2 regions of the Dactylosporangium sp. NPDC051541 genome follow, and region 2 is predicted to be linked to the other one. Evidence: riboswitches for the same ligand, from Rfam matches in the RefSeq annotation. Region 2 holds a riboswitch; the other holds the start of a gene.
What was found. A riboswitch is a leader RNA that binds a small molecule or an ion and turns the genes downstream of it on or off. The one in region 2 is predicted to bind thiamine pyrophosphate.
Positions count from the first base shown of each region.

Region 1: linked by a shared signal. The riboswitch ahead of thiS (sulfur carrier protein ThiS) and the one ahead of ACIA8L_RS27625 (ECF transporter S component) in region 2 are both predicted to bind thiamine pyrophosphate.

Region 1 covers NZ_JBITDU010000017.1:78,328-92,419, reverse strand. Annotated here, with positions in the region: gene ACIA8L_RS46380 (alkaline phosphatase family protein) at 1-192, opposite strand, end outside; gene ACIA8L_RS46375 (class I SAM-dependent methyltransferase) at 189-905, opposite strand; gene thiC (phosphomethylpyrimidine synthase ThiC) at 1,146-2,654, opposite strand; gene thiD (bifunctional hydroxymethylpyrimidine kinase/phosphomethylpyrimidine kinase) at 2,709-3,497, opposite strand; gene ACIA8L_RS46360 (thiamine phosphate synthase) at 3,494-4,063, opposite strand; gene ACIA8L_RS46355 (thiazole synthase) at 4,057-4,821, opposite strand; gene thiS (sulfur carrier protein ThiS) at 4,814-5,017, opposite strand; TPP riboswitch at 5,016-5,126, opposite strand; gene thiO (glycine oxidase ThiO) at 5,150-6,190, opposite strand; gene thiE (thiamine phosphate synthase) at 6,187-6,795, opposite strand; gene ACIA8L_RS46335 (aldo/keto reductase) at 6,814-7,791, shown strand; gene ACIA8L_RS46330 (hypothetical protein) at 8,413-8,850, opposite strand; gene ACIA8L_RS46325 (hypothetical protein) at 9,023-9,382, shown strand; gene ACIA8L_RS46320 (hypothetical protein) at 9,375-9,806, shown strand; gene ACIA8L_RS46315 (hypothetical protein) at 9,825-10,604, shown strand; gene ACIA8L_RS46310 (error-prone DNA polymerase) at 10,617-13,880, opposite strand; gene ACIA8L_RS46305 (DNA polymerase Y family protein) at 13,928-14,092, opposite strand, start outside.
Region 2 covers NZ_JBITDU010000006.1:229,430-243,521, forward strand. Annotated here, with positions in the region: gene ACIA8L_RS27600 (aminotransferase class IV) at 1-59, opposite strand, end outside; gene ACIA8L_RS27605 (hypothetical protein) at 97-483, opposite strand; gene ACIA8L_RS27610 (PHP domain-containing protein) at 483-2,210, opposite strand; gene ACIA8L_RS27615 (energy-coupling factor transporter transmembrane component T family protein) at 2,290-3,000, opposite strand; gene ACIA8L_RS27620 (ABC transporter ATP-binding protein) at 2,997-4,355, opposite strand; gene ACIA8L_RS27625 (ECF transporter S component) at 4,358-4,933, opposite strand; TPP riboswitch at 5,004-5,120, opposite strand; gene ACIA8L_RS27630 (alpha/beta fold hydrolase) at 5,173-5,988, shown strand; gene ACIA8L_RS27635 (acyl-CoA dehydrogenase family protein) at 6,063-7,967, shown strand; gene ACIA8L_RS27640 (FAD-dependent oxidoreductase) at 7,936-9,054, opposite strand; gene ACIA8L_RS27645 (TetR/AcrR family transcriptional regulator) at 9,135-9,746, shown strand; gene ACIA8L_RS27650 (hypothetical protein) at 9,732-10,328, opposite strand; gene ACIA8L_RS27655 (hypothetical protein) at 10,356-11,081, opposite strand; gene ACIA8L_RS27660 (ArsR/SmtB family transcription factor) at 11,101-11,397, opposite strand; gene ACIA8L_RS27665 (metal ABC transporter permease) at 11,384-12,259, opposite strand; gene ACIA8L_RS27670 (metal ABC transporter ATP-binding protein) at 12,276-13,001, opposite strand; gene ACIA8L_RS27675 (DUF6703 family protein) at 13,034-13,282, opposite strand; gene ACIA8L_RS27680 (antibiotic biosynthesis monooxygenase family protein) at 13,310-13,639, shown strand; gene ACIA8L_RS27685 (hypothetical protein) at 13,844-14,092, shown strand, end outside.

The DNA.
Region 1 (14,092 bases), on a different contig from region 2:
GCCCATGCCGTCGAGCAGGACCACGGCGATCCGGCGGACCCCGGCGAGCTCCGCGGCCAGCCCGAGGGTGTCCGGCTCCCCGGCGACACCGAGCGCGTGCAGGGCCGTCGGCATGATGTCGGCCAGGCTGTCGCGGCCGTATCGGGGCTCGATCGGCTCCAGCGCCGCGGCCGGGAGCTCCGGGCCGGTCATGCGCGGCGGGCGAGGAGGTGCAGCTGGGTGGCGATGTCCCGGTATGGCGGGGTGCCGGCCACGGCCAGCTCGAACGCGGCCAGGGCCTCGGCCTCGCTCTCCGCGACGGTGCCGGGCACGAGGTCGGCGACCACGCGGACGCCGTGGACCTGCTCGACGGTCAGCCCGCCCTCGTCCAGCAGCGCGGTCGCGGTCTCGGCCGTGTAGCGGCGGCGGAGGCGGTCACGGGCGTCGCCGCGCCCGTCGGGGCTGGCGACCAGCAGGGCGGAGGCGGCCAGGTGCCCCTGGATCGCCCGGCCGAGGACCGCGGCCACCCGGTTGGCGACCACGACGCTGGCCGCGCCGCCCGGCCGCATGGTGCCGGCGAGGGCGGCCACGACCTTGTGCGGGTCGTCGACGACTTCGAGCAGGCTGTGGCAGAGGACCAAGTCGACGCTCTCCGGCGGGACGAGATCGGCGAGCCCGTCGCCGTCGCCCTGCACCGCGCGGACCCGCTCCCCCACACCGGCCTCGGCGGCCCGGCGGGTCAGGGCGGCCAGGGCGTCGGGGCTGGCGTCGACGACGGTGACCGTGTGGCCGGCCAGGGCCAGGGGTACGGCGAAGCCGCCGGTGCCGCCGCCGACGTCGAGGGCGTTGAGCGGGCGGCCGGCCCGGTCCAGCTCTTGGCGCAGCACCCGCCAGACGACGGCGGTGCGGGGCGCAGAAGACTCCACCCAGAAAACCTTAGAGCAACGAGCAACCCGCCCCCGCCCGGACCGCCCACCCGCTGCTCACTCCCGCCGCCGCCGCTCACAGCCCCACCACAGGCTCCGCAACGACATCGGTGCTCCACGCGGCGAAACAGGCCGCCCTTGAGCATGGAGTCGCTGGTGTGCAGTGGCCCCAGCCCCGCACGGCCCGGCGGGTGGGCGCGGATCGTGCGGGGGTGCGGGTGGAGGCGAAGCCTTCCCGGTCTATTGGGGAAGCAGCGGCAGGTAGACGTTGCTGCCGGACTGGGCGAATTCTTCGGACTTCTGGCGCATGCCCAGTTCGGCGTACTCGCGCAGGTCCTGGCTGATGCGCATCGAGCAGAACTTCGGGCCGCACATCGAGCAGAAGTGGGCGGTCTTCGCGGGTTCGGCGGGGAGGGTCTCGTCGTGGTAGGCGCGGGCCGTGTCCGGGTCCAGGGCCAGGTTGAACTGGTCTTCCCAGCGGAACTCGAAGCGGGCCTTGGACAGGGCGTCGTCCCAGGCCTGGGCGCCGGGGTGGCCTTTGGCCAGGTCGGCGGCGTGGGCGGCGATCTTGTAGGCGATGACGCCGGCTTTGACGTCGTCGCGGTTGGGCAGGCCGAGGTGTTCTTTGGGGGTGACGTAGCAGAGCATGGCGGTGCCGTACATGGCGATCATGGCGGCGCCGATGGCGGAGGTGATGTGGTCGTACGCGGGCGCGATGTCCGTCGTGAGCGGGCCCAGGGTGTAGAAGGGGGCCTCGTGGCACCACTCCCGCTGCAGGTCCACGTTCTCCTTGATCTTGTGCATCGGGACGTGGCCGGGACCCTCGATCATGACCTGGACGTCGTGCTCCCAGGCGATCGACGTCAGCTCGCCCAGGGTTCGCAGCTCGGCCAGCTGGGCCTCGTCGTTGGCGTCGGCGATCGAGCCGGGGCGCAGGCCGTCGCCCAGTGAGAAGGCGACGTCGTAGCGGGCGAAGATCTCGCACAGCTCGGCGAAGTGGGTGTACAGGAAGTTCTCCTCGTGGTGCGCCAGGCACCAGGCGGCCATGATCGAGCCGCCGCGGGAGACGATGCCGGTGACCCGGCGGACCGTGAGCGGCACGTAGCGCAGCAGCACCCCGGCGTGCACGGTCATGTAGTCGACGCCCTGCTCGGCCTGTTCGATGATCGTGTCCCGGTACGCCTCCCACGTGAGCTTCACCGGGTCGCCGCCGACCTTCTCGAGGGCCTGGTAGAGCGGGACGGTACCGATGGGCACCGGCGAGTCGCGGAGGATCGCCTCGCGCGTCCGGTGAATGTGCTTGCCGGTGGACAGGTCCATCACCGTGTCCGCGCCCCAGCGGGTGGCCCAGTGCAGCTTGGCCACCTCCTCCTCGATCCCGGAGGAGACGGCGCTGGTGCCGATGTTGGCGTTGACCTTCACCAGAAACCGCGAGCCGATGATCATCGGTTCGCTCTCGGGGTGGTTGACGTTGTTCGGCAGGATGGCGCGCCCGGCCGCGATCTCGGCGCGGACCAGCTCCGGCTCGACGCCCTCGCGGATGGCCACGAACCGCATCTCCGGCGTCGTGATGCCCTGGCGCGCGTAGTACAGCTGGGTGCGCTCGACCGGGCCGCGGGCGGCGATCCACGGGCGGCGGTCGGTGATCGGCCCGGACGTGTCGTACAGGCGGACCGGCGGATTGTCGCCGCTGAGCTCGATCTCGGCGAACGGCACCCGCAGCTCGCCTTCGTAAACCTTGCGTTTCACCACAAACCTCCCGAAAGTCGGCAGACTCCACCCCGGGAAAGGGGCGTGAATTACCTAAAAAGGACCCCAGCCGAGAGGGCCGTGACCAGCCCCCAGCGACCAGGAGGTCGAGCGACGCAAAGCCGCATGGACGTACGTCTTGGCTCCGTCCAGCGCCGCGGGGAGCTCCGCACCGGAAGCCAGCAATGCGGTCGTCGCCGCCGCGAAAGTACAACCGGTGCCGTGGTTGTTTGGGGTTGAGATCCACGGGGCGGTCATGAGCGAGGTCTGACCTTCGAACCAGACCGCGTCCACGGCCTTGGCGCTCCCCCACAGGTGGCCGCCCTTCACGACGACACAGCGGGGGCCGAAGGCGGCCAGGTCGGCCGCGGCCTTGACGGCGTCGTCGGCGTCGAGGACGTCGCGGCCGAGCAGCACCGAGGCCTCGCGCAGGTTGGGCGTGACGACGGCGGCGTGCGGGAAGAGCAGCTCCAGGTAGGCCCGCTCGGCGTCGACCGTGAACAGCCGGTCCCCGGACGAGGCGACCAGCACCGGGTCGACCACCAGGCCGGGCAGGCGGGGCGCGAACCGGGCCACCAGCGCCACCGTCTCCGGCGTGGCCAGCATCCCGGTCTTCACGGCGGCCACGGGCAGGTCGTCGAGGACGGCCTCGAGCTGGGCGGCGACGAACTGCGGGTCAACGGCCGAGATGGCCCGCACGCCGACGGTGTTCTGGGCGGTCAGCGCGGTGATCACGCTGGTGCCGAAGACGCGGTGGGCGGCGAAGGTCTTGAGGTCGGCCTGGACCCCGGCGCCACCGCCGGAGTCCGAGCCCGCGATCGTGAGGGCGACCGGAGGGTTCACGCCGTCAACATCTCCTTGACCAGGCGGGCCGGGTCCTCGGCGCGCATGACGGCCCCCATCACGGCCGCACCGGCGGCGCCCTCGTCGAGGCAGAGGCGGACGCGGGCCGGGGTGTCGACGCCGCCGAGCGCGTAGACCGGCAGCGGCGCGGCCATCGCCATCCGGCCGAGCGCGGCCAGACCGAGCGGCGGGCCGTAGCCGGGCTTGCTGCGGGTGGCGAAGATCGGCGACAGCGTGGCGTACTCGACCGAGGTCGAGGTCGAGGTCGAGGTCGAGGTCGAGGTCGAGGTCGAAGCCGCGGTCGAGGCCGCGACCAGCTCCTCCAGCGAGTGGCACTTGGCCACGGTCGCGTCCTCCTCCAGGAGCAGGCGGCCGCCGACCTGGTCGAGGCGGGTGCGCAGGGCCGCGGCGAGGCGCAGTCGGCGGCGCGGTGGCAGGTCGTGCTCACGCAGTACCACCACTCGAACCCCACCGTCGATCGCACCCGCGATCACCTCGTCCAGCGGGCGCTCGGCCTGCCGGCGGTCGGTGAAGACGATGAGACGGGCCTCCGCCGGCTCTACCACGGCATACCTCCGGTCGGGCTGGATGCGGTCGCGTGCCGGCGGCGGGGTATGCGCCCGGCGAGGTGGGCGAGGCGGCCGGCCCGCACCGCGAGGCGCATCGCCTCGGCCATGCGCGCCGGGTGCTCGGCCCGGGTGACCGCGGACGCCAGCAGCACGCCGTCGCAGCCCAGCTCCATGGCGAGGGCGGCGTCGGAGGCGGTGCCGATCCCGGCGTCGAGGATGACCGGGACGCTGACCAGCTGCCGGATGAGCGCGATGTTGTGCGGGTTGCGAATCCCCAGCCCGGACCCGATGGGCGCGCCGAGCGGCATGACGGCCGCGCAGCCGGCGTCGGCCAGGCGCCGGGCCAGGATCGGATCGTCGCTGGTGTACGGCAGCACGGTGAAGCCGTCCTCGACGAGCCGGGCGGCCGCGGCGACCAGCTCCACGCCGTCCGGCAGCAGGGTGTCCTCGTCGCCGATGACCTCGAGCTTCACCCAGTCGGTGCCGAAGGCCTCGCGGGCCAGGTGGGCGAGCTTCACGGCCTCGGTCGCGGTGTAGCAGCCGGCGGTGTTGGGCAGGACGCGGACCCCGCACCGCTCGATGACCGCGAGCAGCGAGGGCGCGGCCGGGTCGAGCCGCCGCAGCGCGACGGTGACGAGCGCGGTCTCGCTGGCCCGGATCGCCGCCTCGAGCGCGGCGTGGCTGGTCGCGCCGCCCGTGCCCAGGATCAGCCGGGACGGGAGGTCGACGCCGTTGACCAGGAAGGGGTCAGCCACCCTGCACCGCCGTCAGCACCTCGACGTGGTCGCCGTCGGCGGGGCGGGTCTCGGCCCAGCGGGAGCGGGGTACCACGTCACCGTTCAATGCCACGGCGATGCCGCGCGGATCCGCTCCGGCGAGCGTGCGCACGACGTCGGCGACGGTCGTGTCGTCGGCGACGGTCGACGCGACGGCGTTGACCACGAGCTGCATGGGCTCACTCCTGCCTCCCTGCGCCGGCATGACCCGGATCAGGTTCGACGGTCGGAGGCTCACAGCCTCCCTCTCAGCCCGGTCACACCGGACTCCCGTGGGAACGTCTCGACCATAGCCCCGGCGGCCCGGTCAGGTAAAGCGGCCCGCCCCGAACGCGCTGATATCGATTGATGTCGCTTTATCGACAACCGTCTCGGCCACCGCCGCCGCCGTGGCCGGGGCCAGCAGGACACCGTTGCGATGGTGGCCGGCGGCGACGATGACCTCGGAGTTGCCGAGCCGGTCGATGATAGGAGCGTTGTCGGGGGTACCGGGACGAAGCCCGGCGAGAGCCTCGGCGAGCACCAGTTCGGCCACGCCGGGTAGCAGGTCGGCGGCCGGCCGGAGCAGGTCCAGCACCCCACCCGCGGTGACCGTGGTGTCGGCCCCGCGCTCCTCCTCCGTGGCCCCGACGACCAGCTCGCCGTCGGCCCGCGGCACGAGGTACACGTCCCGGCCGCCGGCGATGCCTCGCACCACGTGCCGGAGCAGCGGCTCGGGCCCGCGCAGCCGCAGCAGCTGCCCCTTCACCGGGCGCACCGGCAGCCCGGTCAGCGCGGCCGCGGCGGCCCCGGTGGCGACGATGATCACATCGTCCCGCAAGGTGGACAGGGTGTTCACATCCCGGGCCTCGAATCGCACCGGGAGCGTGCGCAGGGCCCGCAGCAGGCGGCGCGGGTCGACCTGGTGGTCACCGGGGGCGAAGGCGCCGCCGCGGACCCGGGGTGCCAGCAGTGGCTCGCGCTCGCGCAGGTCACGGCCGGAGAGCGGCTCGATCGGGCTGCCGGCGCGGCGGTAGAAGCCGATCAGGCGGTCGACCTCGGCCTGGTCGTCGGCGGTGAGGGCGACGAGGAGGGTGCCCTCGGTGCGATACGCGATCGATACCCCGGTCCGGGCCTCGACCCGCTCGGCGAACGACGGCCAGCGGCGCATCGACTCCGACATCAGCTCCTGCAGCGCATCCTCGCCGAAGTTGGCCTCGGCCGTCGGCGCGAGCATCCCGGCCGCGACCAGGCCGGCGCCCTGCGACGGGTCGCGGTCGTAGACGGTGATCGCCTCGACACCCCGCTCGACCAGCTCGAACGCGATGCTCAGGCCGATGATCCCGCCGCCGACGATGCCGATGCTCACTGGAGGAACTCCTTCGCCGCCGTATATGGATCGGCCGCCCCGCTGACCGCACCCACGACCGCTACCGCGTGGGCTCCAGCGGAGTACAACTCCCGCGCTCTTGTTGCTGTGACCCCGCCGATCGCGACGACCGGCACCGCCACCGCCTCCGCGACCGCGCGCACGCCCGCGGCCCCGATCGCGTCCGGCAGCCCCGACTTCGTGGTCGTCGTGAACGCGGGCCCGACCCCCAGGTACGAGGCGCCGTCGGCCACCGCCCGCCGCGCCGTCTCCGGATCGCGCGCGGTCGCGCCGAGGATCGCGCCCGGGCCGAGGATCCGCCGGGCCGCGGCCACCGGCAGGTCGTCGGCGCCGACGTGGCCACCGTCGGCCCCGGCCGCGAGCGCGACGTGCAGCCGGTCGTTGACCAGGCAGATCCGGTCCAGCTCGCGGCACATCGCGAGGATGCGCACGGTCAGGTCGTAGGCCTCGCGGTCGGTAACGTGGTCCTCGGGGCGCACCTGCACCACGTCGAAGCCGGCCCGCAGCGCGGCGGCGACCACCGCCAGGGTGTCGCGGCCGGGCCGGGTGTCGGTGATGAGATGCAGTCGTCCGAGGGTGCGCACCGCGATAGCTTTTCAGATATGAAACAGGTGCGACTCGGCCGGACCGGCCTGCAGGTCTCGGAGATCTGCCTCGGCATGATGAGCTACGGCGACCCTACGCAGCGCCCGTGGGTCCTCGGCAAGGAGGACGCCGACCCGTTCGTGCGCCGCGCGGCCGAGGCCGGGATCACGTTCTTCGATACCGCCGACGTCTACACGCTCGGCGCCAGCGAGACCGTCACCGGCCGGCTCCTGAGCAAGTACTTCACCCGCCGCGACGACTACGTCCTGGCCACCAAGGTCCACGGCCGGATGAGCGACGCCCCGAACCACGGCGGCCTGTCCCGCAAGCACATCCTGGCCGGCATCGACGAGTCCCTGCGCCGGCTCGGCACCGACCACGTCGACCTGTACCAGATCCACCGCTGGGACCCGAACACCCCGATCGAGGAGACCCTCGAGGCCCTCCACGACGTCGTCCGCGCCGGCAAGGCCCGCTACCTGGGCGCGTCGAGCATGTACGCGTGGCAGTTCTCCAAGGCCCAGTACCTGGCGAAGGCCAACGGCTGGACCCCGTTCGTCTCGATGCAGAACCACTACAATTTGGTGTACCGCGAGGAAGAGCGCGAAATGCTGCCGCTGTGCGAGGACCAGGGTGTGGGCGTCATCCCCTGGAGCCCCCTGGCCCGCGGTGTCCTGGCCGGCAACCGCAGCCGCGACGGCGAGCGCCGGACGACCCGGGCCAACAACGACCCGTTCGGCGACTCCCTCTACAGCGACGACGACTTCAACGTCGTGGACGCCAACACCGCCGTCGCCGCCGACCGCGGCGTCTCCCCCGCCCAGACCGCCCTGGCCTGGCTCCTGGCCAACCCGGTGGTGACCGCCCCCATCATCGGCGCCACCAAGCTCACCCACCTCGACGACGCCATCGCCGCCACCGAGCTCACCCTGGACGAGAAGGAGATCGAGCGCCTCGAGGCCCCGTACGCCCCGCACCGCATCGCCGGCCACTGACCCCCTACGGCCGACGACGCCGGCAGCGAGGCCTGGTGGTGCGGGAAACCGCGAAATCCAGGCCTCGCACTGCGGGCGCGACGGCCACGATCCACGACACAGGCCCTGTTCAACCAGATCGGCGACACTTCAAGAAGCGCTGGCCTTGCTTGGTGGTGACCTAGACCTCGACTGGCCTTGACAGGTCCGGTGCCGCACCGCCATCGTCCAGTCCCCTGGCCGACGGAGCCGCTCATGCGCGCCTCGAGCCGTCCCGGTTCGGCTCCTGGCGTGCAGAATATCCGCCATTTATCGCGCAAAGTCATATCTGCGGTGCTCATTTCGCCGCAGACTGCCGACCGAGCGGCGGCGGTGGATACGACGATTGGGGATGCGTCCGCTCAGCGTTGCCGACCGGCGGTGATCCGGTAACGGCCCGGAGCAGTTCGACGCGGCTTCTGCCAACCCGAAAGCGTCCGACCAGTAGGAACCGGTCGGACGCTCTCAGGTGCGTGCGGGTGGAACTGAAGCTCCCAGGTCCCGTCGACGATCGTCAGGCCGGCCACGCGCGGCCGGGAGCCGGGTGGCGGGGATCGTGAGGGGGTGTGGGTGGAGGCAGGGCCTCCCCTACGGGTCAGGAATTCAGTTCGACGCGACGCCGAGCTGGCCCTCGCCGCCCTCCGCGTGAAACTCGGTGCCCTGGGCGAAGGCGCCGTCGAAGCGCTGCTGCAGGGCGTCGAGCTCGTTGAAGTTCGCCTGGTGCGAGGACTCGCTGCCCTCGGCGGCGAAGACGTGGTCGTCCTCGGACGCGTCGTGGCTGAAGTTGGTGAAGTTGTCCTGCTCGTAGTGGGCGCCGTACGGCTGGTCGACCTCAACGTGGTTGCCCTGCGCGAAGTCCGTGGACTCCTGCGCGTGGTGGTCGTTCTCGTACACGTTGAACTGGTTGTTGTAGTCGGCCTCCGCGCCACTGGCGTGGTGGAGCTGGTTCAGGGCGTCGTGCTCCTGACCGGCCGAGTACTGACCGTAGTCCACCTCGTGGCCCGCGTCGTGGCCCGTGTCGCCCAGGTCGTAGTCGCTCATCGCTGTCCCCTTGGTGTCGTGTGCGTTGCTTGAACGTTAGAGCCACGGTCGCTCGGAAAAATCCCGGAAACGTGCCAGTGGCAGGTAGCCGACAGAAGTGAACCACGCTCACCTGAGGGCCCGTGTCGTACCTCCGGTCGGGGCGGCGGCCAGGCCCGATACGCTGACGGCCGTGATCGGGCCGCTGGCTGTCGCCACGCATGTGCTGTCGCTCGCGCTCGCCGTGTGGGCGTTCGTCGAGTTCTTCCGGCGGCGTGAGCCCGGAAAGCCGCTGTTCACCGGGCTGTGGGTGGTCGAGGCGCTGGTCGTGGCCCAGGTCGTGGGCCTGGTGGTGCTGCTGATCGACGGTCAGCGGCCGGGCGGGGACATGGTCACGCTGATCGGATACCTGCTGACCGCGGTCCTCCTCCCGCCGGCCGGGGTCGTGCTGGCCCGCATGGAGCCGACCCGCTGGGGCTCCTTCCTCATCGCCGCGGCCGCCGTGCTCGTGCCGGTGCTCATCCTGCGACTGGGACAGATCTGGAATGCCTGAGAAAACCCCGCTCAACCGCGGCTTCGGCCGGGTCCTCGTCTTCGTCTACGGCGTCTTCGCGCTCTCCGCGAGCGCCCGGGCCGGCGTGCAGATCGCGACGAAGTTCGATGAGGCGCCGCTCGCGTTCGGCCTGTCCGCCCTGGCCGCGCTCGTGTACATCGTCGCCACCGTCGCCCTGGCCCGCTCCAGCGCGACCTCACGCCGGGTGGCCTGGTTCGCGGTCGGGTTCGAGCTGCTCGGCGTGCTCGCCGTGGGCACCGCGAGCCTCGTCGACGGCAAGGCGTTCCCGGAGGCGACGGTCTGGTCGGACTACGGGCAGGGGTACGGGTACGTCCCCCTCGTGCTCCCGTTCGTCGGCCTGTTCTGGCTGTGGCGCACCTCCCGACAGGAGCCGGTCAAGGAGACGACAGCGGCGAAGGGCTGACTGCCCCACCATCGCGGCATGACCACATCCCGCGGGCCGGCCATCGTGATGTACATGGTGGCCGTCTTCGAGTTTCTGCTCGGCGTCACCTTCATCGTCATCGGCAACTTCGTGCCCGAGATCACCACGACGTTCACGCTCGTCGGCGGTGTGCTCGCGGCGACGGCGGTGATCCTGTTCCTGTTCGGGATGCGGTTCCACCGGCGGTTCCGGGAGGCCCAGGCGCTGCGCGAGCACGGCGTGCGCGGCACCGCGCAGGTGCTCGGCGCGAACCAGACCGGGGTGTACCTGAACGAGCAGCCGCAGATGGCCCTGCAGCTGCGCATCACGGCGCCGGGGCACGGCACCTACGACACGACGATCAAGGAGTACGTGCCGTTCATCGCCATGGGCATGCTCGGCAGCGGCCGCCCGCTGACGGTCCTCGTCGACCCGCTCGACCCGGCCAAGGTCATCGTGGAGTGGTCCTTCGCCGGCCCGGTCGCGGCCCCGACACCGCCACCGGCCGCCGAGAGCGCGTTCGTGAAAGAGCAGATTCTGGCGACGGGGGTACCGGGAACGATCCGGATCCTCGCCGCGGAGTTCGCGGGCAGCCTGGATGAGCAGGGCCGTCCCCTGTACTCGGCGCAGTTGCACATCGCCGTCGACGGCCGCGCTCCGGTTGCCGGTCCCGCCGTCTTCGCAGTACCACTGGAGCGGGTTTCGGTTATGCAACCCGGCGGTGTCATCCCCATCAAGGCCGACCCGTTCGACCCGAAGAAGTTCGCCGCCGACTGGGACCGCCTGACCACCGGGTGAGGCCGGCGGACGTCAGCGGAAGTCCCGGCTGGCGGAGCGGATCGGCAGGCTCAGTGCGGCCAGGTGGTCGGCGCGCAGGTTGAGCACGCCCTCGGACTTTTCGAGGATGCCGCGGATGACCATGGCGTTGGCGGTGCGGGCGATGCGGCGGTACCGCTGCCACAGTCCCGGCGTGCAGGTGACGTTGAGCATGCCGGTCTCGTCCTCCAGGTTGATGAACGTGACGCCGCCGGCGGTGGCCGGGCGCTGGCGGTGGGTAACGATGCCGCCGACGGAGACCCGGCGGCCGGCGCTCACCGCCTGCAGGCCCTCGACCGACACCGCGCCGATCGTGTCGAGGTATGGCCGGGCGAACTGCGCCGGGTGCGCGTCCGGGGCCAGGCCGGTGGCCCAGACGTCGGCGACCATCCGCTCGACGGCGTCCATGCCGGGCAGCATCGGGGCGTTCTGGCCGCCGACGGTGCCCGGGAGCCGGTTGGCCGTCTCGCGCGCGGCCGCGCCCGCCGCCCACAGTGCCGCGCGCCGGGTGAGTCCCAAGGAGTTGAACGCCCCCGCCGTTGCCAGAGCCTCCAGGTGTACCGCACTGAGCCCGGCCCGCCGCGCGACGTCCGTGAGTGACGTGTAGGCGCCGCCCTCCGCCCGGACCGCGGCGAGCCGCTCGGCCACGTCCTCGCCGAGCGTGCGCACGGACTTGAAGCCGAGCCGGACCGCGGGCCCGCCGCGCCCCCAGTCCCGGGGATCGTCCGGCGGCTCGTCCAGCGGCGCACCCTCCAGGACGGCCGCCGCGGCGCTGGCGTTGATGTCGGGCCGGCGCACCTCCACGCCGTGCCGGCGGGCGTCGTCGACCAGGCTCTGCGGCGAGTAGAAGCCCATCGGCTGGGCGTTGAGCAGCGCGGCGCAGAACGCGGCCGGGTGGTAGCGCTTGAGCCAGGCGCTGGCGTAGACCAGGTAGGCGAAGCTCATCGCGTGGCTCTCCGGGAAGCCGTAGTTGGCGAACGCGGCCAGCTTGTCGAACAGATCCTCCGCGAGCCGGCCGGTGATGCCGTTCTTGGCCATGCCGGCGAAGAGCCGGTCGCGGATCGCGCCCATCCGCTCCATCGAGCGCTTCGAGCCCATGGCCCGGCGCAGCTCGTCGGACTCGGCCGGGGTGAACCCGGCGACGTCGATGGCCATCTGCATGAGCTGCTCCTGGAACAGCGGCACGCCGAGGGTCTTCTCCAGCGAGGGTTCGAGCAGCGGATGTGGGTAGGTGACCGGCTCCTTGCCGTTCTTGCGGCGGATGAACGGATGGACCGAGCCGCCCTGGATCGGGCCCGGGCGGATCAGGGCGACCTCGACGACCAGGTCGTAGAACGTCTCGGGCTTGAGCCGGGGCAGCGTCGCCATCTGGGCCCGGCTCTCCACCTGGAACACCCCGACGGAGTCGGCGCGGCAGAGCATCGCGTAGACCTCGGGGTCGTCCAGCGGCATGTGCGCGATGTCCAGCTCGGAGTCGATCATCTCGAACGCGTATCGCAGCGCCGAGAGCATGCCCAGGCCCAGCAGGTCGAACTTGACCAGCCCGACGGCCGCGCAGTCGTCCTTGTCCCACTGCAGGACGGTGCGGTTGAGCATGCGGGCGTGCTCGACCGGGCACACCTCGATCACGGGCCGGTCGCAGATGACCATGCCGCCGGAGTGGATGCCGAGGTGCCGCGGGAACGTGAGCAGCTCGTTGGCGAAGTCCACCACCGGCTTCGGGATGTCCTCGGTCTCGCTGACTGTTACGGCGCCCCAGCGGTCGATCTGTTTGCTCCACGCGTCCTGCTGCCCTGGTGAGTGCCCGAACGCCTTGGCCATGTCGCGGACGGCGGACTTGGGGCGATACGAGATGACGTTGGCGACCTGGGCGGTGAACTCGCGGCCGTACTTCTTGTAGACGTGCTGGATGACCTCCTCGCGGCGGTCGGACTCGATGTCGATGTCGATGTCCGGCGGCCCGTCGCGCTCCGGGGACAGGAACCGCTCGAACAGCAGCCCCCACCGCACCGCGTCCACGTTCGTGATCTTCAGGGCGTAGCAGACGGCCGAGTTCGCCGCGGAGCCGCGACCCTGGCAGTAGATGCCGTTGCGCTGGCAGAACGTCACGATGTCGTGCACGACCAGGAAGTACCCCGGAAAATCGAGCTCTTCGATCATGGCCAGCTCGTGCTCCAGCTGCTCGTGCGCCTTTTGATTGCCGGGGTACCGCTCCTTCGCGCCCTCCGCGGTGAGGTGCCGCAGCCACTGCATCTCGGTGAGGCCCTGGACCGGCACCGGGTAGTCGGGCAGGTTCGGGGCGACGAGCTGCAGATCGAACGCCAGCTCGCGGCCCAGTCTCGCGGCGTTCGGCACGGCATCGGGGAACGCCTGGAACCTGGTGGCCATCTCCGCACCGGAGCGCAAGTAGGCCGAGCCGGCGGCCGGGAGCCAGCCGTCGATCTCGTCGAGGCTACGGCGGGCTCTGACCGCGGCGAGGGCGGTGGCCAGCTTTCTGTCTTTTGGCTGGGCGTAGTGGACGTTGTTGGTAGCTACGATTTGTAGCTTTTGTCCGATTGTGGCGAGAGCGTCGTTGCGCTCGTCGTCCAGCGGATCGCCGTGCGAGGTCAGTTCGACCACCACCGACTCCTCGCCGAAGAGGGTGCTCAGTTTGTCCAGCTCGGCTTTTGCGGCTTCCATGCCATTTTGCGCCAAGGCTGCGGGGACATGGCCCTTGCGGCAGCCGGTGAGCAGGACGACGTGGTCGCGCAGGGCCGCGGCCGTCTCCTCCAGGTCATACACCGGGCGGCCCTTCTCGCCGCCGCGCAGGTGGGCCTCGCTGATGACGCGGGAGAGCCGGGCGTACCCCTCGGGGCCGCGGGCCAGCAGCAGCAGGTGCCGGCCGAGCGGGTCCGGCTCGCCGTTCTGCGGCCCCGGCAGGCCGAGGGAGAGCTCCGCCCCGAACACCGTCTTCAGGTCCAGCGCGCGGGCCGCCTCGGCGAAGCGGACCACACCGTAGAAGCCGTCGTGGTCGGTGATCGCGATCGCCTCGAGGCCCAGACGGGCGGCGGTCTCGGCCAGCTCCTCCGGGTGGCTGGCCCCGTCGAGGAAGCTGAAGTTGCTGTGGCAGTGCAGCTCCGCGTATGGGGTTGTTCCGGTGTTCTTGGTGATGTCGGGCGCGGTGTACTCCGGGCGTTTGCGGGACCAGGCCGGGCCGTCTCCACCGTCGGCGGCGAGCGCGTCCGGGCGGAAGTCGGGCCCCGGTGGCGCCCAGCTCATCTGGTCGTGCAGCTTCGACCAGGGAATGTCGGGGTTCGTGAAGCCCATCAGTCGTACAGCGCTTCCATGTGCCAAGATCCATTCCGCAGTACCGCTAAAAAGGCCCGTTCGTCCGCGAGCAGCAACTGGAACCGGGCCGCTCTGGTCTGGTGCTCCTCGTCCCACCAGCGCTCGTCGATCGGCCAGGGGCCGGCCCAGGCGGTGATCTCGAT
Region 2 (14,092 bases):
AGGGTGCCGTTGACCCAGTAGCGCAGGTCGGCGTTGCGCTCGTCGTACTGCTGCAGCATGCCCCCGAGGTTAACTCGGAGGCACGCCGCAACGTTGTCAATGATCGGCGCAGCAGGGCCGGTTGTCGGGCGGCTCGAACGGGACCAGCACGCCGCCCCGGCCGAACTGCGTGACGAGCGTCAGGACCCCGTCGCGCCAGATCGGCCGCACGTGGTCGCGCGTGTCGACCAGCATCTCCGGCACCGCCGTCAAGCCGCCCAGGATGACGACCTGCTCGATCGCCGAGCCGGCCAGGATGGCCGAGACCGGGATCGTGCCCTGCAGCGCGGCGGAGCCCTCGAACAGCACCTGGCGGGCGCCTTCCGGGGGTTGCTCCTCCGCGACGATGCCGACGCCGACCTGGCCGCCGGTGAAGTAGGTGAATGCCGGGCGGCCTTCCGTCAGGATGTGATGGTCGGCCGCCTGGACGTCGGGGAACGCCATTACCGGGGCAGGACCCAGATCGGGTTCGCGTAGAACCAGAGGTCCTTCCACGGGTCGGCGTCGCCGAGAACGTCGATCGCCGGGCCGACCGGGTCGATCGCCGCGCCGAGGTAGCCGGGGGCGCTGCGGTTGCCGTCGGTGCCGCGCAGGCGGACGTAGAACGGCTCGTCGGCGACGCCGAGGTCATAGCTGAACGACACGGTGCCGGTCGCCTTGTTGACCTCGAACGACTTGACGACCTTGGTGTCGGGGGCCTTGAACGTGTCCTTGTCGGACACGGCGCCCTTGACGGCACCGCGGATGACGTCGATGCGGGCCAGGGTCGGCACGAAGTTGGCCCAGTTCGACTTGTTGGCCAGGTTGACCTTGACGACCAGCTCGGCCCGCTGGCCCCGGCGCAGCTGCAGCGAGCCGCCCAGGGTGACGCCGACCGGCGAGCCCTTGACCCGCACCTGCACGTCGAGGTCGCTGATCAGGCCGCCGTGGTCGACCCAGACGCGCCCGGCGCGCAGGCCGGCCATGACCGCCGCGTAGCTGAAGTTGCCCGCGCCGACGTGGGTGCGGCTGTAGTAGCCCGGCCAGAAGTCACCGGCGGTGAGGTTGGTCGGCTGGCCGTACACCGGGTCGAAGTGGTAGCCGTTGGTGGCGAAGTCCGTGTTGTCGGGGCGCTTCGCCGTCTCCTCGTAGATGACGTGCGAGTCCGAGTTCGCGGAGATCCACCACGGCTTGCCCTCGGCCAGGAGGCTGTCCCAGAGGCCGCCGACGGTGGCGGTCATCCAGTCGAAGCCGCCCCAGGTGCGGTAGCTCTCCAGCGGGTAGCCGGGGAACGAGTTGGCGTTGGGGGCGTTCTCGTAGAAGCCGCGGCCGGCGCCGGCGCCGTTCGGCTTGGCGATGCCGGCGGCCTGGTGCCCGGGCGCGCCCTCGAAGCCGATCGCGATCTGCGGGTTGGCGTCGCGCCAGCCCCGGATCTCGTGCGGGGAGTCGATGCCGTTGCGGGCCGGGTGGTTGGCCAGGAACAGGGCGTCCTGGACCCGCCGCTTGGTGACCTGGTCACCGAGGAACTTGATGCCGGCGATGGCCAGCGCCTCGGTCACGTTGGCCGGGTTCACGGCGCCCTGGACGGAGCCGTCGAAGGTACCCTCGAACTCCTTGAGCACGGCGAGCTCGTTGGCGCCCGGGTGCACGAACACGGTGCCGTGCTCGGCCGCCGGGATGTTCCACTCCAGGCCCTGGAAGACCAGCATGTCCTTGTAGTCGTCGCGGGCCGCCCGGATCAGCGGGTTGACCTTGTCGACGCCGATCTTGGAGTGCTGGACGGTGCCGTGGTCGGTGATGACCATCCAGTCCAGGCCAAACGCCGACGCGTGCTTCACGTGGTCGTCGACCCGATACATGCCGTCGCTGGAGAACTGGGTGTGGATGTGGTGGTCGCCCGCCAGCCACTTGTAGTTGTTGAACGACGGGCGGTTGTGCCCGTGCCGGTCCCAGCCGTCGAAGTCGTGGCTGTGCTCGTCGTCGCCGTGCGCGTGCGCGACACCCGCGTTGGCGAGCGCACCGCCGGCAGCGGCGGCCGCGCCCAGCAGGCCGGCGCGGCGCAGGAACCCGCGGCGGGAGACGTCGCCGGGGGAGAGCTCGCTGTCCGGGATCGACGCGTCGAGCACCGCGGGGACGTCGCCACTGGCCTGCGGCATGTCCTCGTGGTGATGGTGGTGGTGGCCGTGGCCCATGAAGGCTCCTCAGCGGAAAGTTAGGTGGTCCTCACCGCCGACCCTCCCGGCCACGAACGAACAACAGGTAGCGATATGCCTATGTCCGCGCGAACTTCAGCAAGATCACGGTGGCCGCGAGGGTAATGCCGAGGGCCACCACCAGCGCATCCATCCACCCGAACCGGGTCTCCCGAGCCACGGTCCGGGCCCCGCCCCGGTCGAACCCCCGCGCCTCCATGGCCGTGGCGAGCCGGATCCCCCGCCGGATGGCGGCCACCAAAAGCCCGAAGAGCGAAGAGCCAATGCCCGCTCTGGTACCGCGTGCACGCCGGGCCAGCCGAATCAACCGGTACTCGTCGGCCAGCAGCGGCGCCAGGCGGAACGCGGCGAGCGCCCCGATCGCGAACCGCGGCGAGACCCGCAGGTGCGCGACGAGCGAATCGGCGAGGTCGGTCGGGTCGATGGTCGCGAACATCAGGAACCCGGGCAGCCCGACCGCGAGCAGCCGCAGCGCGTAGCCGACCGCGTTCTCGCGGATGTCCAGCCCGGCCACGTGCGCGACGACGGCCGAGTCCTTCGCCCCGAGCAGCACCGTGAACAGGAAGATCCCGGCCGCCGAGAGCAGGATCGGCCACCCTCGCCGCCACAGCGCCCCGAGCGGAACCCCGGTGGACGGCGTCAGCACCAGCAGCGTGCCGATCACGGTCAGCGACGCCACCGGGTCGAGCGTGGTCACGACGGCCGCGGTGACCACCAGCGCCGCCAGCAGCTTCGCGGTCGCGTCCCGCCGCCCCAGCCAGCTCGTCATCGGGTCAGCCTCGTGCGGCGGTCGGCGATGGCGTCGACGAGCTGGGCGTCGTGGGTGACCAGGACCAGGGCGCGGCCCTCGTCACGCTGGTCGGCCAGGAGGGTGACCAGCTCGCGCCAGGTGCGGAGGTCCTGGCCGAAGGTGGGCTCGTCGAGGATCAGGACCTGCGGGGCGGCGGCCAGGGCGGTGGCGACGCTGAGCCGGCGTTGTTCGCCGCCGGACAACGTGAAGGGGTTGGCCAGCGCCAGGTGGTGCAGGCGCAGGCGCTCCAGCAGGGTGTCCACAGCGGATGCGGGAGCACCGCCGAGGGACAGCTCGGCGCGGACGGTGTCGGTGACGAACTGGTGCTCCGGGTTCTGGAAGACCGAGCCGATCCTGGTGGCCAGGCGTGAGGCTCGCCAGCGGTGCGGTGGGCGTCCGGCGTCGCGGCCGGCCAGGGCGGATGACGCGCGGACGCGGCCGGACGCCGGCTTCGTCAGGCCGCCCAGGAGGAGGGCCAGGGTGGTCTTGCCGGCGCCGTTGGGACCCTCTACGGCCAGGGCCTGTCCCCGCAGTACCACCTCATGCACTGTCGTGTTGTTGTGTGGCAGCCGGAGCGACTCCGCGGTCAGCAGGGTTTCGCCGGGGGTGGTGACGGCTTGGCGGGACGGGAGGGCGGCGCCCGGGGTCCAGACGGCGTCCGGGTGGTCGCCGATGACGATCGTGCGGTCGACCAGGGGGAGGGCTTCGTCGACGCGGTGTTCGACCAGCACCAGGGTGGCGTCCAGGTCCTGGATGACCTTGGCGATCGCGGTGCGGACCAGTTGGGCGCCGTCCGGGTCGAGGTTGGCGGTCGGCTCGTCGAGCAGGAGCAGGCCGGGGCGCAGCGCTATGACGCCGGCTATGGCCAGGCGCTGGGCCTCGCCACCGGACAGGGCGGCGGTGTCGCGGGCGCGGTCGTAGGGGAAGCCGACGGCGGTCAGGGCGGCGTCGACCCTCGGCCAGATCTCGTCCCGGGGGACGGCGCGGTTCTCCAGGCCGAACGCGACGTCGTCGCCGGCGCGGCTCATAACCAGCTGGGTCTGCGGGTCCTGGAAGACGATGCCCGTGCCGGCCCGGGCCTGACGAGCGGGACCGGACCCGGAAGGAGCCGCCCTTGGCGGGCGGCCGTCGAGGAGGACCTCGCCCTCCTGCTCGCCGGAGTCCTCGGCGAGCAGGCCGGCGAGCGCGGCCAGCAGCGTCGACTTGCCGGCACCGGAGGCGCCGGCCAGCAGGACCCGCTCGCCGTGCTCGATGCGCAGGTCGAGGTGGCGGACCGCCCAGGCCTTGCGCCCGGCGTGCCGCCACCCGAACCCGCGGAATTCGACCGTGCTCAACGCTAGACGGCGACCCGTTCGCGGCCGGACGGGAAGCGGTCCAGCACGCCGGTCTTCGACAGCGCGCGCTGCAGGGCCCAGCTGCCGGCCCCGGCCACGATCGCGCCGCTGGCCACGACCAGCGCCGCGTAGGTCCACTTCTGGCCGGCGCTGAACGTGTCGCCGTAGTACACGCTCAGGTCGAACACGGCGGCCCCGGCCCCGGACAGCGCGCCGGCGACGAGCGCGTTGGCGAGCCGATAGCGGCGGTAGCCGGTGGCCGCGAAGCCGAACTCGCCGCCGATGCCCTGGACCAGGCCGGACACCACGACGGTGAGGCCCCAGGCGGAGCCGAACAGCGCGGAGACGATCGCGGCGACGAGCTCGGTGTAGAGGCCGGCGCCGGGTTTGCGGATGACCAGCGGGCCGAGGACGGCCGGGATCAGCCACACGCCGTAGATGACCGCGCGCCACGGCAGCGCGAAGCTCTCCAGCGCGTTCCACAGGTTGTTCCAGGCGTAGAACACCGCGGCGAAGGCGACGGCGATGATGGACGCGACGACGATGTCGACGGTCCGCCAACGGGTTTCCATGTTCATTACCTCCCAGTTCGACGCGAACCAGAAGGAGACGCGACCGCCCTGACTGCCGAAGCAGCCATGGCGGGCTGGCGTGAGGTGACCGAGCTCCCTGCGCTGGCATTACCCAGATCAGGTTCGAGGGTCTGCGGTGCCGGACTCGCCGGCCGCCGCACTCTCAGCGCTGTGCGCTCCCCTGTCGGATGTGCAGTTGTTTCCCGACGGTAACAGTGAACGTCGCCGGCTCGTAGTCTCTGGTCATGAAAATCACGGTCCGCTCGCTCACCTTCGATGTCGTCGCCGGCGGCCCCGCGGACGGCTCACCGGTCCTGCTCCTGCACGGCTTTCCCCAGCACAGCGGCGAGTGGGCGGCCGTGACGCCGCTCCTGCACGCGGCCGGGCTGCGCACCTACGCCCTCGACCAGCGCGGCACCTCGCCGGGCGCCCGGCCCGAGCGGGTCGAGGACTACCGGATCGCCGAGTGCGCCCTGGACGCCGTGGCCGTCCTCGATGCGCTGGACATTTCGGCGGTACATCTTGTCGGCCACGACTGGGGAGCCGTCTGCGCGTGGCACGTCGCTCTGCGTCACGTCGAGCGGGTGAAGACGTTGACCGCGGTTTCAGTACCCCATCCGCATGCTTCGGCTTTTGCTTATGCCAACGATCCCGACCAGAAGGAGCGGTCGGCCTACATGAAACTGTTCCGCCAGGCCGGGAAGGCCGAGCAGGTCCTGCTGGAGGACGGCGGCCGGCGGCTCCGGGCGCTGTTCGAGCCCTTCGTCGAGGCCGACCCCTACGTCCGGCCGCTGCTCGAGCCCGGCGCGCTGACCCCGGCGCTCAACTGGTATCGGGCCATGAGCTCGCTCGACCTCGTCGGTCTCGGACCGGCCGCCGTCCCGACCACCTATGTGTGGAGCGATGGCGACCCGGCCATCGGCCCGACAGCGGCGCGAGCCTGCGCCGAACACGTCACGGCCGATTACCGATTCGTCCCCCTGGCCGGGATCAGCCACTGGATTCCCGATGAGGCGCCGTCCGCCTTGGCCGACGCCATCCTGGCCCGCGTCGCGCTTTAGGCATAGCGCGGGCTACTCGCGGGTAATAACCTGGCTTCAGGAGCGTCAGCAGGGTTTACCTTTTGGGGGCGGCCATGGTTTCGACGTCGGTGCGCGCGGAGCGGGAGGCGCGCAAGGTCATCGAGGAGAATCGCGAGACCGAGTGGAGGAAGCCGAGCTTCGGCAAGGAGCTCTTCCTCGGCCGGCTGCGCCTCGATCTCATCGACCCACTGCCCGAGCTCGACCCGGCGGCCGAGGCCCGCGGCGCCGAGTTCCGGGCCAAGCTCGCCGGCTATCTGGCGTCGGAGGTCGACGGCCAGCAGATCGAGCGGGACGCGCACATCCCCGACGAAGTGCTGCGCTCGCTCGGCGAGCTGGGCGCCTTCGGGATGAAGATCGACCAGAAGTACGGCGGCCTCGGCCTGACCAACCTCGACTACTGCCGCGCGCTGATGCTCGTCGGCTCGGTCAACCCCTCGATCGGCGCACTCCTGTCGGCGCACCAGTCGATCGGGGTACCGCAGCCGCTCAAACTCATCGGCAACGACGAGCAGAAGCAGCGGTTCCTGCCGCGGCTGGCGGCCGGCGAGGTCTCGGCGTTCCTGCTCACCGAGCCCGAGGTCGGCTCCTACCCGGCCGGCCTGCGCACCGCCGCGGTGCCGACCGAGGACGGCGACTACCTGCTCAACGGGGTCAAGCTGTGGGCCACCAACGGCACCCTGGCCACCCTGTTCGTGGTCATGGCGCTGGTGCCCAAGAGCGAGGGGCACAAGGGCGGCATCACCGCGTTCGTCGTCGAGGGCGACGCGGAGGGCGTGACGATCGAGCGCCGCAACCAGTTCATGGGCCTGCGCGGCCTGGAGAACAGCGTCACCCGCTTCCACGACGTGCGGGTGCCGAAGGCCAACGTGATCGGCGGCGAGGGCCAGGGCCTGCGGATCGCGCTGAGCACGCTGAACACCGGCCGGCTGTCGCTGCCGGCGATGTGCGTCGGTGCCGGCAAGTGGTGCCTCGGCGTGGCCCGCGAGTGGTCCGGCGAGCGGGTCCAGATGGGCCGCCCGATCGGCAAGTACGAGGCCGTCGCCAAGAAGATCGCGTTCATCGCCGGCTCCACCTACGGCATGGAGGCGATGCTGGAGGTCTCCTGCCGCCTGGCCGACGACAACCGCAACGACATCCGCATCGAGGCCGCCCTGGTCAAGCTCTACGCCTCCGAGCTGGCCTGGAAGGTCGCGGACGAACTCCTGCAGATCCGCGGCGGCCGCGGCTACGAGACCGCCGAGAGCCTGGCCGCCCGCGGCGAGCGGGCCATCCCGGTCGAGCAGATCCTGCGCGACCTGCGGATCAACCGGATCTTCGAGGGCTCGACCGAGATCATGCACCTGGCCATCGCCCGCGAGGCCGTCGACGCCCACCTCTCCGTGGCCGGCGACATCATCGACCCCGACGCGGGCCTCGGTCGCAAGGCCAAGGCGGCCGGGAAGGCCGGCGGCTTCTACGCCAAGTGGCTGCCGACCCTCGTCGCCGGCAAGGGCCAGCTGCCCGGCAGCTTCACCGAGTTCGGCCCGCTCGCGACCCACCTGCGCTACGTCGAGCGGGCCTCGCGCCGCCTGGCCCGGGAGACCTTCTACGCGATGGCCCGCTGGCAGGGCAAGCTCGAGCAGAAGCAGGGCTTCCTGGGCCGGATCGTGGACATCGGCGCGGAGCTGTTCGCGATGTCGGCCGCGTGCGTCAAGGCCCGCACCGAGCAGGCCGACCGCCCCGAGGGCGTGGAGCTGGCCGACCTGTTCTGCCGGCAGGCGACCCTGCGGGCCGAGCAGCTCTTCCACGACCTGTGGACCAACGCCGACTCGGTGGAGATGGCCGCGGCCAAGCGGGTCCTGGCCGGCCGCTACCTGTCCCTCGAGGAAGGTGTGATCCCGGCCCCGACCGACGGGCCGTCGACCGCCGACTGGGAGCCCGGCCCCTCTACGGAGCAGGACGTCCGCCGCCGCTTGTGAACATCTGACCGGCCATCGCGAGCGACCGCTCCACGGTGGCGAACCCGCGGGGCAGCATGACCTGCTCGTACGCCGCGACCGCGGTTCGCAGCGGTCGCGGCGTCAGCAGCTCCCGGGCCAGCGTCGCCGCGTCCTGCAGCGCCGTGTTCGCCCCGACCCCGCCGGTGGGCGGCATGGTGTGGATGGCGTCGCCGAGCAGTGTCACCGGCCCCGGCGTCCACGGTTCGACCCGCTCGCCGGCGCGCAGTGTGATGGGGAAGAAGTCCACGGTCCCGGCGATGAGCGTCGCGATGGCCGGAGCCCAGCCCGCGGCGGTCGCCGCCACGAGCTCGTGCAGCGCTTCGGGCGTCATGGTGAAGAGCCGCGCATCCGGCACGCCCAGTCGCTCCGGCGTCGTCACCAGGGTCACCATCAGGTAGTCCGGCCGCCCCTCGACCGGCGTGCGGAAGCGGACCGTCGCGAAGCCCATGCCGACCCCGGTGTCGTCGGCGACCCAGCAGAAGCCGCGGTCGAAGTCGGCCGGGATCGCGGTGTGCCCGTCGATGGGCAGCCGCCCGTAGACGCAGCGCAGCCCGATGTCGCGCACGACCGCGTGCGGCAAGAGCTGCCGGCGCACGGCCGAGCCGACGCCGTCCGCCCCGACCAGCAGGTCACCCTCGTCGAAGCCGACGCTCACCCGGCTCGCCGCGGTGACGGTGTAGCCGGTCACCGGGCGGCCGAAGTGCACGACGTCCTCCAGGCCGGCCAGCAGCCCGCGGCGCAGCGTCTCCCGGTCGACGTGGGTGATCTCGTCGTTGGGGATGCCGGGGAACTCCTGGACCATCACGCGCTCGAGGCGGTGGGTGAACCCGGCCACCAGGTCGCCGTTGACGCTGCTGGTGTCGCGGACGAGCGTGAGCACCTCCGGCGGCAGGCACGCCCGCAGCGCCGCGTTGCCGTCCCGGTCGATGTGGATGCGGTACCCCTGCTCGCGCGTCCGCGCCGAGGGGTCCCGCTCGTAGACGGCGACGTCGACGCCGCCCCGTCGCAGCGCCTGTGCCAGCGCCAGCCCGCCGATCCCCGCCCCCGCGATCAGTACTCGTGTCATGCCGACCACAGTCAATCATCCGAGTGTCTTTGTCAAACAGATGAATGATTAGCACAGTCAACCGTCCGTATAATCGCGTCGTGCCAACCAAGCCCCGCCGGTCGCCGGCGCCGCCCGAGCGTCAGCGCGATGCCGAGCGCACCCGGCGCAAGATCCTTGAGGCGGCCGCGGCCGAGTTCGGCGCGCACGGCTACGCGGGCGCGCGGGTGCGGGCGATCGCCGATCGGGCCGGCGTCAACCAGCAGCTGGTGTCCTATTACTTCGACGGCAAAGAGGGCCTGTACCAGGCCATGGCGCAGCTGTGGCAGGAGCGGCAGGGAGAGATCGCGCCGCCGGGGACGCCGCTGCCGGAGCAGCTGCGGCGCTACGTGCTCGAAGTCCTGCGCGACCCGGACGGCGTGCGGGTGTTCGCGTGGAGCGGGCTGCAGTACACGGGGCCGGACGGCGACCCGGACCGCGAGGCGAGGGCCCGGCTGCTCGGGGCGAGCGTCGAGCAGCTGCGGGCGCATCTGATCGAGGGGGCCGACCCGGCCGCCGTGCTGGTCATGCTGATGGCCGCGGCCATGGCGCCCACGACGCTGCCGCACGTGATCGAGAGTGTGTGCGGGGTCGACCCCCGCTCACCGGAGTTCGTCACGCACTATGCCGACCAGGTCGCGGGCGTGGCCGCGCTGTTGCTAGCGAAGGCCTAGCGAGCGCAGCTCCAGCCGGGCGAGGGACTCCACGGCCTCGGGGTCGCCGCGCCGCCAGAGTGCGGCGATCTCGGGGTCGAGCTTCACCAGCCGTTTGAGCGGCTGGGTGGCCAGGGCGCGCAGGGCCAGCAGGTCGCGGCCCGCGGTGGCGTTGCGCAGGCGGTTCGCGGATCCGGCTCGCCGCGCATATCGGATGCGTAGCGGCAGCCAGATGCCGACGAGGAACAGGATCGGCAGGACGGCGACGACGATGCCGAGGGTCCAGGCCAGGTCGTTGACGATGTCCTGCTGCTCGCGGCCGGCGTTGGCCAGGGAGGCGGCGGCGCTGGCGGCGTTCTTGAACGGGGCCGCTACCGAGTCCGGTACCCCTGGCACGCCGTTGATCTTGTCGCCGGCGGAGTTGAGGTTCGAGGCGAGTCCGTCGCCGGCGCTCTCGAGTTTCTGGCCGGGCACCGCCAGCTTCTGGATCAGGTCGAACAGGGCCATGCCCACGCGAATCCAGGCGTACACCCACACGATCACGAACAGATCGGTGAGCAGCTGCCGGATGGCGATGGGGGCGCGATCCGCATAGAGCTTCATGGCTTCCAGCGTGAGCCATGAACCTGCTCATTGCAGTGCTTGGTAGATGGTGTCGGAGGCCTGCTCCACTTGCGCGGAGTCGGGGCGCTCGATCGCGGGCGCCTTCCCGAAGTCGGCGAATCTCGCCGTCGACGTGGTGGCCGGCGAGGTGCCGACCGGCGGGGTGCGGATGATCAGGTCGGTGACGTACCCCTGCGGATTGACCTTGGCTTCGAACGGCACGCTCTTGAGGGCCTCGCTCGCGCCGGCGTTGGGCAGCAGCGGGTCCTTGGTGCGGTCCAGGGTCCCGGAGTAGGACCCGGCGTCCTTGCGTTCGACCGTGACGATCTCGTCGTTGAGGGCGGCCAGGCCGGTGGGGTTGCCGGTGTGGTCGAGCCCCAGGGTGGCCAGGGACTTGACCTTCGCCATGTCGACGTGGGCCCAGCGGTCGCCGGTCAGGCCGGTCACCTTCAGGTAGAGGTCCGGGCTCACCAGGATCGCCGTGATGTCGATCTTCCGCTCGCTGGTGAGCAGCTCGGAGTCGTAGGCGGTGGACTTCTTGGCCGGGTCGATCGCGCCCTGGCCCTGCTGCGCGCCGAGCTCGCCGGCGTCCGCGACCATCGCGAATGTCATCGACGTCTGGCTGGTCTTCGTGACCGCCGCTTTGAACGCCCCGACCGGGTCGGTCGGCGTGGGGGCGGCGAGGGTCGGGCGGGGTTTGTCCGATGTATCGGATTTATCAGTACATCCGCCGAGGGCCAATACCGCCGCCATCGCTACCACCGCTGTGGTTCTAGCCCTCACGAACGTGGCTGACCGCATCCGCGACGATGTGCGCGATGTGTTCATCAATCAGAGCGTAGGCGATCTCGCGCCCACGCCGGGAACCGCGGACCACGCCCGCCCCGCGCAGCACGCGCAGGTGCTGGGAGACCAGCGGCTGCGGGGCGCCGAGCGTCTCGACCAGCTCGTGCACGCAGCGTGGCCCGCCGGCCAGCTCGGTGACGATCCGGATGCGCAGCGGTGCGGAGAGCGCCTTCAGCAGCTCGCCGGCGGCCTCGTAGCCGTCGTTGACCTCAGGCCCCGACACCGGCCTCGACCTCCGGCTGGGGTTCGGCGGGCGCGGTGCGGTGCCGGGCCCGGCCGGCGGCCCGCCACGCCGAGACGCCGACGGTGACGACGAAGAAGCCGGCGATGGCCAGGAGCACGACGGTGGCGCCCGGGCCGGTGTCGATCGCGGTCGACAGCCACACGCCGAGCCCGGAGACGGCCAGGCCGATCCCGATCGCGGCCAGCATCGTGGCCCGGAACCCGCGGGTGATCTGCTGCGCGGTCGCCACCGGGACGACCATCAGCGCGCTGACCAGCAGCAGGCCGACGGCCCGCATGGCGACGGTGACGGTGACCGCGGTGGTGATGGCGAGGACGAGGTTGAGGGTGCGCACCGGCAGCCCGGACACCCGGGCGTACTCCTCGTCGTGGCACACCGCGAACAGCCACGGCCGCAGCAGGATGGCGACGGCGAGGACGGCAACCCCGAGGATGAGCATGACCGTCAGATCCTGCCGGTTCGTGGTGAGGGGGGAGCCGAAGAGGTACGACACGAGGCTCCGGCTGCTCTGCTCGTCGGACAGGTTCACCAGGACCACGCCGCCGGAGATGCCGCCGTAGAAGAGCATCGAGAGCGCGATGTCGCCGGAGGTCCGGCCACGCTCCCGGACCAGCTCGATGATCACGGCCCCGGCCGCCGCGGCCAGCACGGCCATGATCACGGGGGACTTGTGCAGCAGCAGGCCGAGCCCGACCCCGGTCAGGGCCACGTGCCCGAGCCCGTCGCCGATGAGCGACAGCCGCCGCTGCACGAGATAGGTCCCGATCGCCGGGGCCGAGGCGCCGGTGATGAGCGCCCCGAGGAGCGCTCGGATCATGAAGTCATAGGCGAAGATGCTCATGGTGTACTGATTCGCCTCACGCCGCCGCGGCCTGCGAAACGTCGCCGTGGTGGGGGTGCACGTGGTCGTTGTCCATCGGCGGGGCGCCGTCGTGGACGATCTCGCCGCGGTTGACCACGACCGCGCGGGTGATCAGCGGGCGCAGCGGGCCGAGCTCGTGCGCGACGAACACGACGGTGCCACCCTGCGTGACGAACCGGCGCAGGCAATCGGCGAACAGGCCCTGGCTGACCGCGTCGACGCCGGCCGTGGGCTCGTCGAGCACCAGCAGCTCGGGGCCGCCGGTGATGGCCCGGGCGATGAGGACCCGCTGCTGCTGGCCGCCGGAGAGCACGGAGACGGGCTCGCGGGCCCGGTCGGCCAGGCCGACGGCCTCGAGGGCCTCGGTGACGGCGCGGCGGTCGGCGGTGGAGGCGGGCCGCAGGAAGCCGCGGCGGGCCAGGCGGCCCTCGGCCACGACCTCGCCGACGGTGGCGGGCACCCCGGCACCGGCCCCGACGCGCTGAGGCACATAGCCGATCCGGTGCCAGCCCCGGAACCTCTTCAGCGGGGTGCCGAAAAGGCGCACTTCACCACCGGCCAGTGGGGCCAGGCCCATGGCCGCCTTCACGAGGGTGGACTTGCCGGACCCGTTGGCACCGAGGATGGCGACGACCTCGCCGGCGCGCACCGAAAGCGAGACCCCGTCGAGGATCGGCCGCCCGTCATAGGCGACGACCGCCCGTTCGACCTGGAGAACCACCCTTCGAGCGTGCCTGATAATGAATATCGTTGTCAACTTGCCTTGTAGGCCGCGGCGATGATCAGCAGGGTGAGGATGAGCACTCGCGGTATCCGGGCCGGGGCCGCGGTGACCCGCCACGTCTTCGTCAAGAGCCACACGAGCCCCGCCGCAATCAGGATCAACACGGTGGCGCCGACGATGCCGGGCAGATACAGCCCGAGGAAGATGAGGACCGCGGCGCCCAGGAACGCGGCCGTCTTGTTCATCCGGGCGAGGCGCTGGAGCACGCGGTCGCTCACTGGGTGTCCTTCCGTATGCTCGGCGGCATGCTCGTGATGACCAGGTTCGTGGTGCCCGAGGGCTCCTCAGGTGACGACTTCGCGGAGCGGGCCCACGCCGCCCTGGCGGCTCTGGCGGCCTGCAAAGGGTACCTGCGGGGCCGGCTCGGACGCGCGTACGACGATCCGGAGCACTGGAGCATCGTCACCGAGTGGGAGTCGGTCGGGGCCTATCGGCGGGCGCTGTCCAACTACGACGTGAAGGTCAACGCCACCCCGCTGCTGGCCCAGGCCCTCGACGAGCCGTCGGCGTTCGAGGTGCTGGCCGAGGCCGCGCCGGGCGGTGACCTGCGGGTCGCGACGAGTGACCGCGCCTGACGGTCTGTCGGGCGCTGCGCGCCGCCCTGTCGGGCGCTGTCGGGCGCTGCGCGCCGCCCTGTCGGACGTTGTGATATCCGTCGGGCGTAGCGATATGTCGGGCGCTGCGCGCCTCAACATATCGGATTTATCGCCCGACGGGGTATTCGCGGCTTCTCCGGCACGCTCGCGTACTCCCGTTCGCGTTTGGATAGGCTGATTGGCATGATGCCGCCGCAGGTCGGGCCGCCGCCCCTCTGGGAGCAGCCGGACGAGGTCCCGCCGCCGCCGCGCGGGCCGGGCGTGGTCGCGCCCTTCGCCACCGCGCCGCGCGACCGTGACCTGCGCGGGCTCTGGTGGGGCCTGGGCATCGGCGGCCTGATCGTCGTGCTGTGCTGCGTCGGCGGGGTCGTCGGCATCACCCTGTTGCTGCCCTACGCCGACTCGATCGGCAAAGGCCAGGTCGCCGCCGTC